Regions from separate parts of the Aquitalea sp. ASV15 genome, predicted to be linked through region 1. Evidence: predicted binding sites of a transcription regulator. Region 1 holds the regulator's gene; each other region holds the start of a gene.
The links. The regulator HrcA, encoded in region 1, represses chaperone genes, less so after heat shock. The targets are predictions, from matches to a motif close to ATTAGCACTCGNNNNNNNCGAGTGCTAAT.
Positions count from the first base shown of each region.

Region 2: the regulator HrcA is predicted to act here: its motif matches at 2,220-2,248, upstream of rpoH (RNA polymerase sigma factor RpoH).
Region 3: the regulator HrcA is predicted to act here: its motif matches at 1,564-1,592, upstream of groES (co-chaperone GroES).

Region 1 is NZ_JAELTZ010000056.1:11,967-16,801, forward strand. It holds gene alaS (alanine--tRNA ligase) at 1-195, opposite strand, end outside; gene recX (recombination regulator RecX) at 308-769, opposite strand; gene recA (recombinase RecA) at 787-1,833, opposite strand; gene hrcA (heat-inducible transcriptional repressor HrcA) at 1,994-3,010, shown strand; gene mltB (lytic murein transglycosylase B) at 3,043-4,092, shown strand; gene dnaX (DNA polymerase III subunit gamma/tau) at 4,168-4,835, shown strand, end outside.
Region 2 is NZ_JAELTZ010000057.1:11,650-16,484, reverse strand. It holds gene ftsY (signal recognition particle-docking protein FtsY) at 1-408, shown strand, start outside; gene ftsE (cell division ATP-binding protein FtsE) at 521-1,174, shown strand; gene ftsX (permease-like cell division protein FtsX) at 1,171-2,079, shown strand; gene rpoH (RNA polymerase sigma factor RpoH) at 2,279-3,142, shown strand; gene JHD64_RS18220 (PglL family O-oligosaccharyltransferase) at 3,216-4,835, opposite strand, start outside.
Region 3 is NZ_JAELTZ010000008.1:19,712-24,546, reverse strand. It holds gene rfbB (dTDP-glucose 4,6-dehydratase) at 1-180, opposite strand, end outside; gene JHD64_RS05180 (glycosyltransferase) at 602-1,486, shown strand; gene groES (co-chaperone GroES) at 1,662-1,949, shown strand; gene groL (chaperonin GroEL) at 2,003-3,646, shown strand; gene JHD64_RS05165 (Nif3-like dinuclear metal center hexameric protein) at 3,776-4,522, shown strand; gene petA (ubiquinol-cytochrome c reductase iron-sulfur subunit) at 4,643-4,835, shown strand, end outside.

The sequences.
Region 1 (4,835 bases):
TTTCTGGCTGGTGGTGGCGCGGGTATAGGGGCGCTTGTCAAAGCCGAGGAACACGTCCTTGAACTGGTTCATGCCGGCATTGGTGAACAGCAGGGTGGGGTCTTCCCACGGTACCAGCGAACTGGAAGCTACTACCTGGTGGCCTTTGGAGGCGAAGAAATCCAGGAATTTCTGGCGAATTTCGGAGGTTTTCATGTCGTTTTCGTCGAGATTGAATTCGTTGGCATCGGCGTGGGGGCTGATGCTGAGCATGCTGGATTGTGTCAAGCCGCAACCGGGCTGGCAAGGGCTACGGCTCCGGCCACGCTCAGTCTGCGCTGTCCGGCGGGAAATCGTCATCCATGGCGCTGCCGGCCATCACCTGGCGGATGATGTCCATGCCAAAGCCGCGCGCGGCCAGAAAACGCATCTGGCGGGCTCTTTCCTGCGGCGTGTCGGCCACGCTGCCAAACTTTCTTTGCCACTGGCTGCGGGCCAGACTCAGGTCGTCGCGATCTTCCAGCACCTGGGCGATGTCTTCCTTGCCCACGCCACGCTGACGCATTTCCTGTTGCAGGCGGCGGCTGCCGTATTTCTGGCCCTTGATGTCGGCAAACTGCTGGGCAAAGCGGCTATCGGACTGCCAGTTGCGCTCGGCCAGTTCGTCCAGCAGGGTGGCCAGCTGTTCCGGGCTTTCGGCAAACGGCGCGAGCCGCCGCTCCAGTTCCCGCCGGGTGTATTCCCGGCGGGACAGGAGATCGACGGCTCGCGCCTTCAGGCTTTTTTCCATCGGCAAGCCGGTGCGTTTCACGCGTCCAGCATGTCGTCGGCCAGTTCCTCGTCGTTCTCGGTAATTTCTACCTTGATGCCGACGGCGTCACGGATCTTGGCTTCGATTTCCTGGGCAACTGCCGGATTGGCTTTCAGCCATTCGCGGGTATTGTCCTTGCCCTGGCCGATTTTCTGGCCGTTGTAGGCATACCAGGCACCGGACTTGTCGATAAAGCCATGCTTGACGCCCAGTTCGATGATTTCGCCTTCGCGGCTGATGCCTTCACCGTACAGGATGTCGAAATCAGCCTGGCGGAAGGGCGGCGATACCTTGTTCTTCACTACCTTGACGCGGGTTTCGTTGCCGATGACTTCGTCACCCTTCTTGATGCCGCCGACGCGGCGGATATCCAGGCGCACCGAGGCGTAGAACTTCAGGGCATTACCACCGGTAGTGGTTTCCGGGTTGCCGAACATCACGCCGATCTTCATGCGGATCTGGTTGATGAAGATCACCAGGGTGTTGGTGCGCTTGATGTTGGCGGTCAGCTTGCGCAGCGCCTGGCTCATCAGGCGGGCTTGCAGGCCCACGTGGCTGTCGCCCATTTCGCCTTCGATTTCCGCCTTGGGTACCAGGGCAGCCACCGAGTCGATCACGATCACGTCCACGCCGCTGGAGCGCACCAGCATGTCGCAGATTTCCAGCGCCTGCTCGCCGGTGTCCGGCTGGGAAATCAGCAGGTCTTCCACCTTGACGCCCAGTTTTTGCGCGTAGATGGGGTCCAGTGCGTTTTCCGCATCGATATAGGCGCAGGTGCCGCCCAGCTTCTGTGCTTCGGCCACGGCCTGCAGACACAGCGTGGTTTTACCGGAAGATTCCGGGCCGTAGATTTCCACGACACGGCCACGCGGCAGACCGCCGATACCCAGCGCCAGGTCCAGGCCCAGCGAACCGGTGGACACCACCTGCAGGTTTTCATTGATCTGGTTGTCGCTCATCCGCATGATCGACCCCTTGCCGAACTGCTTTTCGATCTGGGCAAGGGCAGCCGCCAATGCGCGGCTCTTGTCTTCTGACGCCATGCTGTCTCCAATTGCGTGTAGTGGGACCAATAGATGGGGGATTATCGCACAAAGCCAAGAGCCGACAAATGCGAATGGCCGCTTGAAATGATGTCAACACGCGCAACATGATATTGAGGGAGAGGCTGGCCGGAATCGTCTGGTCAGGTAAAATGAGAGCATGATGAACGAGCGCGCACAACGTCTGCTGAAAACGCTGATCGAACGCTACATCGCCGATGGTCAGCCGGTGGGATCGAAAACCCTGTCCATGCTGTCCGGCATGGAGCTGTCATCCGCGTCCATCCGCAACATTCTGGCCGACCTGGAGGGCATGGGGCTGATTGCCTCGCCGCATACCTCGGCCGGGCGTGTGCCCACGGCCAAGGGCTATCGCCTGTTTGTCGATCACCTGCTGACCATCCAGCCGCTGGAAGAGCTGGCCATGCGCGAGCTGGAAAGCAGCTTGCAGCCGGACAGCCCGCAACGCATTGCCCAGGCGGCCTCCACCTTGCTGTCCGATCTCACCCACTTTGCCGGCGTGGTGGTGACGCCGCAGCGCTCCGACGTGGCCTTCCGCCAGATCGAATTCCTGCGCCTGTCCGAGCGGCGCATCCTGATGATTCTGGTGACGCTGGATGGCGATGTGCAGAACCACCTGCTGACCACCGAGCGCGACTACAGCCCCAGCGAACTGATCGAAGCCGGCAATTTCATCAGCCAGCATTACGCCGGCCAGGGCCTCAGCGCCATTGCCAGCCTGGTGGCCAGCGAGCTGCGCGAATTGCAGGGCAATATCACCGAGCTGATGACCGCCGCCGTGCGCTTTGGCCAGAACTCGCTGGGCAGCCCCAGTGATGCGGTGGTGATTGCCGGCGGCATGAATCTGCTGAATGTGCGCGACCTGTCGGAAGACCTGTCGCGCCTGCGCGAGCTGTTTGCCACTTTCGAGCGCAAGACCGAACTGTTGAAACTGCTTAACCAGGGCCAGGATGCCCAGGGCGTGAACATTTTCATTGGCGAAGAGTCTGGTGTGATGACGCTGGACGAGTGTTCGGTGGTGACGGCGCCTTATCGCATCAACGGCCTGGTGGTGGGTACACTGGGTGTGGTCGGCCCCACCCGCATGGCCTACGAGCGGGTGATCCCCATTGTGGACATCACCGCCAGACTGGTGTCCAGTGCGCTCTCCTACTAAGCCGCCACGACGGCACCTAACGGAAACCCCTGATGAAACGATTGTTGATGGCTGCCGCCCTTGCCGGCGGCGTGATGTCCTCCCTGGCGCAAGCCGATGCCGCCTTTCTGGCCCGCCCCGATGTACAGCGCTATATCGACGAGCAGGTAGCCAGCGGCGTGTTCAATCGCCCGGAGCTGGAAGCGGTGTTTGCCAATGTGGAAATCAAGCCCAATATCATCGCCATTCTCGACAAGCCGTCCACTGCCCGGCCGTGGTATCAGTTCCGCTCCAGCTTTTATAACGAGCGCCTGCTGAAGAACGGCGTGGCCTTCTGGCAGCAGCATGCCGCCACCTTGCAGCGCGCCGAGCAGGTGTACGGCGTGCCGCCGGAAATGGTGGTGGCCATCCTGGGCATCGAAACCAATTATGGCCGCAATACCGGCAGCTTCCGTCTGGCCGACGCGCTGTCCACCATCGCCTTCAACTACCCGCGCCGCGCCGAGTACTTCCGCGGCGAGCTGACCGAATTCCTCAAGCTGGCCAAGGAAGAGCGCATCGACCCGCTGTCGCTGAAAGGCTCTTACGCCGGCGCCATGGGCCTGCCGCAATTCATGCCGTCCAGCTTCCGCAAATGGGCGGTGGATTTTGACGGCAGCGGCCATCGCGACATCTGGAACAATGTCGACGATGCCATCGGCAGCGTGGCGCATTACTTCCAGCTGCAAGGCTGGCGCCATGGTGACGACGTGATCGTGCCGGCAGCCGTGCAACCCGGCGTGGATGTCAGTGCGCTGGTGGCCGACAAGTTCAATCTGCACCTGACGGTGGGCGAACTGAAAGCCCGTGGCGTGTTGCCGCAGGCCCAGGTAGCCGACCATGTGCAGGCAGTGCTGGTGCCGCTGGAAACCGCGCCGGGGGTCACCGAATACTGGCTGGGTCTGAATAATTTCTACGTCATCACCCGCTATAACAAGAGCACCCTGTATGCCAAGGTGGCACAGGAACTGGCCGATGAATTGCGTTTGCGCTACCTGAACACCCAGGCGCTGCAAGCAGCCCAGCCGGCTGCCACGCCAGCAGAGCCCACCCCGGCCCCGTAAGGCCGGGCCAGCCGGCAGGCGGCTCCAGCCAAAAGGAGTCGCCTTGCCGGCCAATTGCCATTAAAATCCGCCCCCATGAGCTATCAAGTCCTTGCCCGCAAGTGGCGCCCCAAACGCTTTGCCGATCTGGTCGGTCAGGAGCATGTGGTGCGCGCCCTCTCCAATGCCCTGAAAGAAGAGCGGCTGCACCATGCCTATCTGCTGACCGGCACCCGTGGGGTGGGCAAGACCACCATCGCACGCATTCTGGCCAAGAGCCTCAACTGCGAAACCGGCACCACGGCCGAGCCTTGCGGCGAGTGTTCCGCCTGCCGCCAGATTGACGCAGGGCGCTTTGTCGACCTGCTGGAAATCGACGCCGCCTCCAATACCGGCATCGACAATATCCGCGAGGTGCTGGAAAACGCCCAGTACGCGCCCACTTCCGGCCGCTTCAAGGTCTACATCATCGACGAAGTGCACATGCTGTCCAAGAGTGCCTTCAACGCCATGCTGAAGACGCTGGAAGAGCCGCCGGCCCACGTCAAGTTCATCCTGGCCACCACCGACCCGCAAAAAGTGCCGGTGACCGTGCTGTCGCGCTGCCTGCAGTTTTCCCTGCGCAACATGACGCCGCAGCAGGTGGCCGGCCATCTGGCCCATGTGCTGGAAGTGGAGCAGCAAAGCTTCGAACCGGCCGCGCTGGCCCTGCTCGGTCGTGCCGCCGCCGGCTCCATGCGCGATGCCTTGTCGCTGCTGGATCA
Region 2 (4,835 bases), on a different contig from region 1:
GCCGCCGCCGTGTGCTTTGATGCCATCCAGGCCGCCACCGCCCGTGGCATCGACATCGTCCTGGCGGATACCGCGGGTCGCCTGCCGACCCAGCTGCACCTGATGGAAGAAATCAAGAAGGTCAAGCGCGTCATCCAGAAGGCGCTGCCGGATGCCCCGCATGAAATCATCCTGGTGCTGGACGCCAATATCGGCCAGAACGCCATCAGCCAGGTCAAGGTATTTGACGATGCCCTGGGCCTGACCGGGCTGATCCTGACCAAGCTGGATGGCACGGCCAAGGGTGGCGTGATTGCCGCCATTGCCAAGCAGCGGCCGATTCCGCTACGGTTTGTCGGTGTGGGCGAAAGCATCGACGATCTGCGCCCGTTCAACAGCAAGGATTATGTCGACGCCCTGTTCGACTGATCGACCTACTTCATAGAGCCCCGCGCCGGCAACTGCCTGCCGGCGGCAGCTCACCCGGCAGGCCCTGGCAGATGCGCCGGCCTGCAGCTCAGGATCAAGGGGAATGCAGCGCATGATTCAGTTCGACCAGGTCACCAAGCGTTATCCCGGTGGCAACGAAGCCCTGAAGAATCTTTCCTTTACCATCGACACCGGTGAAATGGCCTTTCTGGCCGGACACTCCGGTGCCGGCAAATCCACCCTGCTCAAGCTCGTCGCCGGCATTGAACGCGCCAGCAGCGGCAGCGTGATTGTCAGCGGCCAGAATCTGTCCAAGCTGCGCAGCAGTCAGATTCCTTATGTACGCCAGCATATCGGCATGGTGTTTCAAGACCACAAGCTGCTGTTCGACCGCTCGGTATTCGACAACGTCATGCTGCCGCTGGACATCATCGGCTTTGATCGTCGCGATGCCGCACGGCGGGTGCGTGCCGCGCTGGACAAGGTCGGCCTGCTGGCCAAGGAAAAATCCATGCCGATCCGTCTGTCTGGCGGTGAACAGCAACGCCTGTGCATTGCCCGTGCCGTGGTACACCGCCCCAGCCTGTTGCTGGCCGATGAACCCTCAGCCAACCTCGACCGTGCCTACGCGCTGGACATCATGGAGCTGTTCAAATCCTTCCATCAGGTAGGCGTGACCGTGGTGATTTCCGCCCATGACGAAACCCTGATGGAAGACTACGGCCGCCGCATCATCCGGTTGAAGGAAGGACAGTTCGCCGCATGAAACATTTTCTCTACCTGAACTGGCAAAGCGCCCGCCAGGCGCTGGTCAAGATCCTGCGCCAACCCTTCGGCAGCCTGCTGACCCTGCTGATGCTGTCCATCGCACTGGCCCTGCCCTTGTCGCTTTACCTGACCGTGAGCAGCATCCAGGAATGGGCGGGCCGGCTCACCGCCACGCCACAGATCACCCTGTTCATGGAACAATCGGCCGAAGAAGCCGACCTTGCCGCCGTCTCCAGCACCCTGACCAAGCATCCGCGCATCCAGAGTTACAGCTTTGTCGGCAAGAAGCAGGCACTGTCCGACCTGGAAAAGCGCAACGGCTTGCCGGGACTGAGTGACGGCCTGACCGACAATCCGCTGCCGGACGCCTTCGTCGTTACACCCAAGACGCTGGAACCGCACGAGCTGGAAATGCTGCAAAAAGAATTGTCCGGCCTGCCCATGGTGGAAACCGCTCAATTCGATGCCCGCTGGGCCAAACGCCTGTATGGCATGGTGGAAATGGGCAGACAGCTGACCTGGTTTCTTGGCGCTGCGCTGGGCATCGCCCTGGTACTGGTCACCCACAATGCGGTGCGCATGCAGATTCTGGCGCGTCGTGATGAAATCGAAGTGGCCAAGCTGATTGGCGCACCGGACAGCTTTATCCGCCGTCCTTTCATGTACCACGCCATGTGGCAGGGCCTGCTGGCCGGCCTGGCAGCCTGGGGGCTGACCAGCTGGCTGGTGATGACGGCGAACCCGGCCATTCACGAGTTTGCCCAGCTTTATAACGAAGCCGTACAACTGCGTGGCCTCAGCCCTGTCGAGTTGCTGGTCGTACTGGCCATTTCCTCCCTGCTGGCGATGCTGGGTGCGCGGCTGGCCTCCGACCATCACCTGCGACAGATTCAACCTCGTTAACAATCATTCTCTTTCATATTTGGCTGAATGTCGCTTATGGTGACATTCAGCCGATGTCGACCAGCAGGCTATTCCGGCAATTTCCACTGAAAAAACTATCAGTCTGATAGGAAAAATCATTGACGTTGGAACCTTTGCTTGCTAGCACTCTCAATATACGAGTGCTAACATAGCACTACCCAAGGAGGTAGTTACACTGATGACCACAACATTTGCCTTGCCCGTTCCGTCGTCCAGCGGCAGCCTGGAGCAATACATCCAGGCGGTGAACAGTGTTCCCATGCTGACCCCCGAACAGGAAACCGAGCTGGCCACCCGCTTCCAGCAAGACAATGATCTGGAAGCCGCTCGCCAGATGGTGCTGTCACACCTGCGTGTTGTCGTATCGATTTCACGCGGCTATGCCGGCTACGGCCTGCAACAGGCCGACCTGATCCAGGAAGGCAATATCGGCCTGATGAAAGCGGTCAAACGCTTCGAACCGGGCCGTGGCGTACGGCTGTTCTCCTTTGCCGTGCACTGGATCAAGGCTGAAATTCACGAATTCATCCTGCGCAACTGGCGTCTGGTGCGTATTGCCACCACCAAGCCGCAGCGCAAGCTGTTTTTCAATCTGCGCAGCATGAAAAGCAGTTTTTCGGCACTAAGCGAAAATGAAGCCCGGCAGATCGCCGAAGACCTCGGTGTCAAGCCGGAAGAAGTGCGCGAAATGGAAACGCGCATGAGCGGGCAGGATATCGCGCTGATTGCCGACGATGGCGATGATGAAGGATTCGCCCCCATCGACTGGCTGGCCGATGCCCATCACGAACCGACCCATGCCCTGGAACGCAAAGCCTTCGACCATCTGCAAACCGAAGGCATCGAATACGCACTGGCGTCGCTGGATGCCCGCAGCCGTCGCATTGTCGAAGCACGCTGGCTGGCTGACGATGGCGGAGCAACCCTGCACGAACTCGCCGCCGAGTTTGGCGTTTCCGCCGAGCGCATCCGCCAGATCGAGGCCAAGGCATTGAGCAAGATGAAGACTGCGCTGAGCGAAGGTGTGGTCATCGACAACTGATAAGCCGTTGCTGCAATGAAAAAGCCCGCGCCATCCAGCGCGGGCTTTGCTATTCAAGCTTAACCACTAGGGTTTAATCCCCTTCACCACCACGATATTTGACTGGCAGGCGGTCAAATACCTGCTGTGCAATCTTGCGCAGCGGCTGCCATGCCGGGACGTCTTCATCGATACCGTCCAGGTAATCCTTGGCATAAGTCGGGAAGGAGGCCAGCGCCGTACGCACCGTCTCCTGCGCCTCAGCCTCACGCCCGGCCAGCGCCAGCATTTGTGCCTTTTTCATCATCACATCGGGATAGGGGCGGAAAGCTGTCAGGCGTTCCTCCCATTGCAGCTTGCGCGCCAGATTGTCCTTGTCGGCCACCAGATAATCATCCAGTGTGCTTAGGGCATGGTAGGCAAACAGCGGCTGCTGCTCCATGATCTCGGCCAGCCGCAACTGCCGCTTGGCATCGCGCGCCGGATTATTCGTCTGGGTATACAGCCCCACCAGCTCGTTATAGGTGGACCAGGTCACCACCGACATATAGCCGATGAACAACATGCCCAGCATCCAACCCGCCCGCAGCAGCCAGCCGGCACGGTCGGTACGCGCAGGCGACATCGAGGCAAACACCACCAGCATCGCCAGGAAATACAGATACCACAGTGGATACTCCAGCATGGAGTGAATCAGCGTGACCGCCATGCAGCCAAGGGCCAGCATGCCTTCGGCCTCCGCCTGCTCGCTGAAGAAAGGCCAGATCACCCAGGCAAAGCCACCCAGCACCAGCAAGGTAATCGGCAAGCCCATTTCCACCAGCAATTGCAGAATCAGATTATGGCAATTGGTAAACAAGCCGCTGTTGAAGCCGGCTGATGCAAATTGCGGCAAGGGCTGCAAGCGCACACTTTCTGCCGCATATTGCGACCAGCCCACCCCCCACAGCGGGTGAGCCTTGAAACTCATCCAGGCCTTGCCCATTTCAGCCAGCCGGCGCGAGCCCATATCATCGCCATTGGCCGCCAGCCGCTCCACTCCAGAAGCATTGTTCACCGCAGCATGCGTCAGCACAGACAGCAGATGGTTCACCAGCGGCAAGGCAAACTGCGCCGCAAACACCACCACACAAGACAGCAGCATTGCCCACATCAGCCGGCGCGATACCGCCGACTGCATTCGCCAGTGCCACAGCCCGCCCAGCAAGGTCAAGGCCAGCAGATACAGCAAGGTGGTACGTGACGCGGCATAAGCCAGCATCAGCCCCAGCCACAGCACCAGCAGTGCCAACCAGCCACGCGCCATGCGCTCCACTGCAAACAGATACACCCCGCTGACCACCGACCACATCAGGTAATGGGCATACTGGTTGCGCTGGCCGATATGGCCAAAGATATTGGTCGTCGGGTGAGCACTGTCGTAAAACAGTCCCAGGCTATTGGCCAAGCCGGTCAGTTGCGCCAGGCCGATAAGCGACTGCACCAGCCCGCCGACAATGATGGCGCGCGCCAGCCACACCGCAAATTCGCGACTGCCAAATGTCTGCTGCAAGCTATAGGACAAGCCCGCCAGCAAGGCCATCGTCAGCCAGGCCAGCGCCGTGGCATAGCTCATGCCGGGGAATAGCGCATGCACCAGCTGCGGCTGCACGGCCCACACAAGGGCCAGCGACAGACACCACCAGCTGGCACGTGGCACCCGCTCGAACAGCAT
Region 3 (4,835 bases), on a different contig from region 1:
GTCGCCAATATCGCCCTGGACAAACAGGTGGCGTCGGTTGTTTTCCAGGCTGGAGAGGGTTTGCAGATTGCCGGCGTAAGTCAGCTTGTCCAGGTTGATGACAGCTTCGTCACTGCCATTCAGCCAGTCCAGAACAAAGTTGGCTCCAATGAAGCCGGCACCGCCAGTCACCAATATCATTTAACAATTCCAATAAGTAAGTGGTTTTTGCTATGGGCAGAGCCATGGTAAAGTAGCCCGCTGTTAATTATTGCAATGTATCCGCTTGCAAGGCGGATATTATAAGACAAAATCGGCCAGCTTCTTACCGGACGGTCCTGTGACTGCTCTACGAATACGGTTAATTACACTTTTACGCCCTTTCAGGCCCTGACTTCCTATGTTGCAGATACTATTGCTCGCGCTGTCGGCTTCGCTTTTTTCGGGGCTGTTGTTGATCCGTTACTCTCATTTGCATTCCCGCTATTCAACGGATAGTGATGTCAATGGTGTGCAGAAATTTCATGCGACACCAGTGCCCAGAATTGGTGGATTGCCCATCATGATTGGTCTGATTGTCGGGTGTGCGCTATCTGGATTTCTGAATTCTTCGGTTTGGGTTTTGTTACTGTTGTTGTCGGCCTTGCCGGCATTTGCTGCGGGCTTTGTCGAGGATCTCACCAAGAAAATCGGCCCTTTGCCGCGCCTGCTCGCCACCTTTGTGGCAGCGGCGCTGGGCTATTTCCTGCTGGGGGCCGGGCTGGCTCGACTGGATATTCCGCTGATCGATACCTTGTTGGGGCATTACTGGTGGCTGTCCCTGCTGCTGACCATGGTGGCAGTGGGCGGCGTGGCGCATGCGGTCAACATCATCGATGGTTATAACGGCTTGTCGGGCATGGTGGCGGTGTTCATCTTCCTGGCCATTGCTTATGTCTGCTTTAAAGTGCAGGACATTGTATTGATGAGCGTGTGCTTTGCCATGGTCGGAGCCATCTTCGGTTTTTTGTTCTGGAATTTTCCGCGTGGGCTGATTTTTGCCGGAGATGGCGGAGCCTATCTGATCGGCTTCATGATTGCCGAAATATCCGTATTGTTGGTGGCGCGCAATCCGGCGGTGTCGCCGTGGTTTCCCCTGTTGTGTGTGATTTATCCGGTTTTTGAGACTATTTTTTCCATTTACCGGCGCAAGTTTCTGCAGGGGCGGGCGGTGGGCTACCCGGATGCACTCCATCTGCACCAGATGGTGTACAAGCGCATGGTGTTGTGGATGGTCGGCTCCAAAGAGGCCCACCATCTGACCCAGCGCAATAGCATGACCTCCCCTTATCTGTGGGCCCTGGCCTCTTTTTCGGTGGTGCCGGCCATGCTGTTCTGGAATCACACCTGGGTGCTGATGCTGCTGGTGCTGCTGTTTGTACTGGCCTATCTGCGGCTGTACCGCATGATTGTCCGTTTCAAGACCCCGCGCTGGATGGTGTTGCGGCGCGACGACTCTTCGCGCTGAACCTTCACTTAATGCCGGCAAGGGCTGGCAAGTTTTTGCCGGCCCCCCTCTTGAAACATCGTTTCCCCGTCCCTATTATTAGCACTCGTCAGGGGTGAGTGCTAAAGCCCGCCCCGTACTGCCATCCTGGCAGATGATTTTTGCTTTCAACAGCCACTTGTATTAGGAGAGATCAATGGCAATTCGTCCGCTGCACGATCGTGTTGTTATCAAGCGCCTTGAGGCTGAAGAAAAGACTGCTTCCGGTATCGTTCTGCCGGGTGCAGCTGCTGAAAAGCCCGACATGGGCGAGGTGCTGGCTGTCGGTAACGGCAAGGTTCTGGACAATGGCGAGCGCCGTCCGCTGGAACTGAAAGTTGGTGACAAAGTGATTTTCGGCAAGTACTCCGGTCAGTCCGTCAAGGTTGACGGTGAAGAAGTCCTCGTGATGCGCGAGGAAGATGTAATGGGCATCGTCGAGTAATTCCGACCCATACCGACTTCTAAACGACCCTATAGAATTCTGGAGATTTGAGAATGGCTGCAAAAGACGTAAAGTTTGGTGATTCCGCTCGTGCCAAGATGGTGGTTGGCGTCAACATCCTGGCTGACGCTGTCAAGGTGACCCTGGGCCCGAAAGGCCGCAACGTGGTACTGGACCGCTCCTTTGGCGCGCCGACCATCACCAAGGATGGTGTTTCCGTTGCCAAGGAAATCGAACTGAAAGACAAGTTCGAAAACATGGGCGCGCAGATGGTGAAGGAAGTGGCTTCCAAGACTTCCGACGTGGCCGGCGACGGTACCACCACTGCCACCGTACTGGCACAGGCCATCGTGCAGGAAGGCATGAAGTTTGTTGCCGCCGGCATGAACCCGATGGACCTGAAGCGTGGCATCGACAAGGCGGTGATTTCCCTGGTAGGTGAAATCGCCAAGATCGCCAAGCCATGTGCCACCAGCAAGGAAATCGCCCAGGTTGGCTCCATTTCCGCCAACTCCGATGCCGATATCGGTGAAATCATCGCCACCGCCATGGAAAAAGTGGGCAAGGAAGGCGTGATCACCGTTGAAGACGGCAAGAGCCTGAACAACGAGCTGGACGTGGTGGAAGGCATGCAGTTCGACCGCGGCTACCTGTCCCCGTACTTCATCAACAATCAGGAAAAACAGATTGCCGCTCTGGACAATCCGTTTGTTCTGCTGTTCGACAAGAAGGTTTCCAACATCCGCGACCTGCTGCCGGTACTGGAGCAAGTAGCCAAGTCCGGTCGTCCGCTGCTGATCATCGCCGAAGATGTTGAAGGCGAAGCGCTGGCTACCCTGGTGGTCAACACCATCCGCGGCATCCTGAAGGTGGTTGCTGTCAAGGCTCCGGGCTTTGGCGACCGTCGCAAGGCCATGCTGCAGGATATCGCCATCCTGACCGGCGGTACCGTGATTGCCGAAGAACTGGGCCTGACCCTGGAAAAAGCCACACTCGACATGCTGGGCCAAGCCAAGCGTATCGAAGTGGGCAAGGAAAACACCATCATCATCGATGGCGCTGGTCAGGCTGATGCCATCCAGGCCCGTGTTGGTGAAATCCGTCGCCAGATCGAAGAAGCTTCTTCCGATTACGACCGCGAAAAACTGCAAGAGCGCGTGGCCAAGCTGGCCGGCGGTGTTGCCGTGATCAAGGTTGGCGCGGCCACCGAAGTGGAAATGAAAGAGAAGAAGGCTCGCGTGGAAGACGCGCTGCACGCTACCCGCGCCGCTGTGGAAGAAGGCGTGGTAGCTGGTGGTGGCGTGGCCCTGCTGCGTGCCCGTTCCACCCTGGACAGCCTGAAGACCGACAACGTCGATCAGGATGCTGGCGTGAAGATCGTGCTGAAGGCCATCGAAGCCCCGCTGCGTCAGATCGTCAAGAATGCTGGCGACGAGCCGTCGGTCGTGGTGAACAAGGTGCTGGAAGGCAAGGGTAACTTCGGTTACAACGCGGCTACCGGCGAATACGGCGACATGCTGGAAATGGGCGTGCTGGATCCGGCCAAGGTAACCCGCTCGGCCCTGCAACACGCTGCTTCCGTTGCCGGCCTGATGCTGACCACCGACTGCATGATCGCCGAACTGCCGGAAGACAAGCCGGCTGCTGGCGGCATGCCGGACATGGGCGGCATGGGTGGCATGGGCGGCATGATGTAAGCTGCTTCGGCCTCTCGCTGAACCTGAAAACCCCGCACTTGTGCGGGGTTTTTGTTTTTCTGCACGATGACGGGGTGCCGCTGGCTTCTCTGGCACAATAGGCGGCAGCTCATTTCGCAAGGACGGATCATGCAATTACCGCAATTGATTGCCAGCATCGATGAATGGCTGGAGCCATGGCGCTATCAGGACTACGCGCCCAATGGTTTGCAAATAGAGGGCAGGGCAGAGGTACGGCATATCATCACGGGAGTGACTGCCTCACAAGCACTGATTGATGTGGCGATTGCCCGCCGCGCCGATGCCATCCTGGTGCATCACGGCTATTTCTGGAAGGGAGAGGATGCCCGGCTGGTGGGCATGAAGCGTGCGCGCGTGGCCAAACTGTTGCAGCATGACATCAGCCTGATCGCTTACCATCTGCCACTGGATGGGCATGCAGAACTGGGCAATAACGCCACGCTCGCCAAGCGACTGGGCTGGCAGGTCGAGGGACAGACGGGGGAGCAGGGATTGTTATGGCATGGCCGCTGGCCGGCGGCTGCCACGGCAGCAGAGCTGGCCGAGGCCATTTCGCTCAGCCTCGGCCGGCAGGCCATGCTGCTGGGCCCGGCCGAGCGGCCGGTGCGCCGGCTGGCCTGGTGTACGGGAGGGGCGCAGTCTTTTTTTCAGGAAGCCATCCGGCTCGGTGTTGATGCATTTGTCACCGGCGAAGTCTCGGAGCAATGTTTCCATCTGGCCAACGAGTATGGCGTGGCATTCATTGCCGCCGGGCACCATGTAACCGAGCGCTACGGCGTGCAGGCGCTGGGCGAGAAGGTTTCTCATTTACCCGGCATAACTGTTGAATTTGTCGATCTTTTCAATCCGGTTTAGACAAATCTACCCAACCTGGCTCAATTTATTTGCATAGGCGCTTCATGTCCCTACTGGTAATCAGGTAAAATCGTCTGGTTTGAAGTTTGAGCTCGGTTTCCACGTTTGAGGATGACTGTAATGAGTGAACAACAAGTCGATACGGGGCGCCGTCGGTTTCTGACGGTAGCAACCAGCGCTGTTGGGGGTGTGGCCGTTGCCGGGGTGGCAACGCCGTTTCTGATGAGTTTCTTCCCGTCTGAACGGGCAAAGGCTGCTGGCGCACCGGTTGAGGTGGATATCAGCAAGCTGGAGCCGGGCCAGAAGATCAACG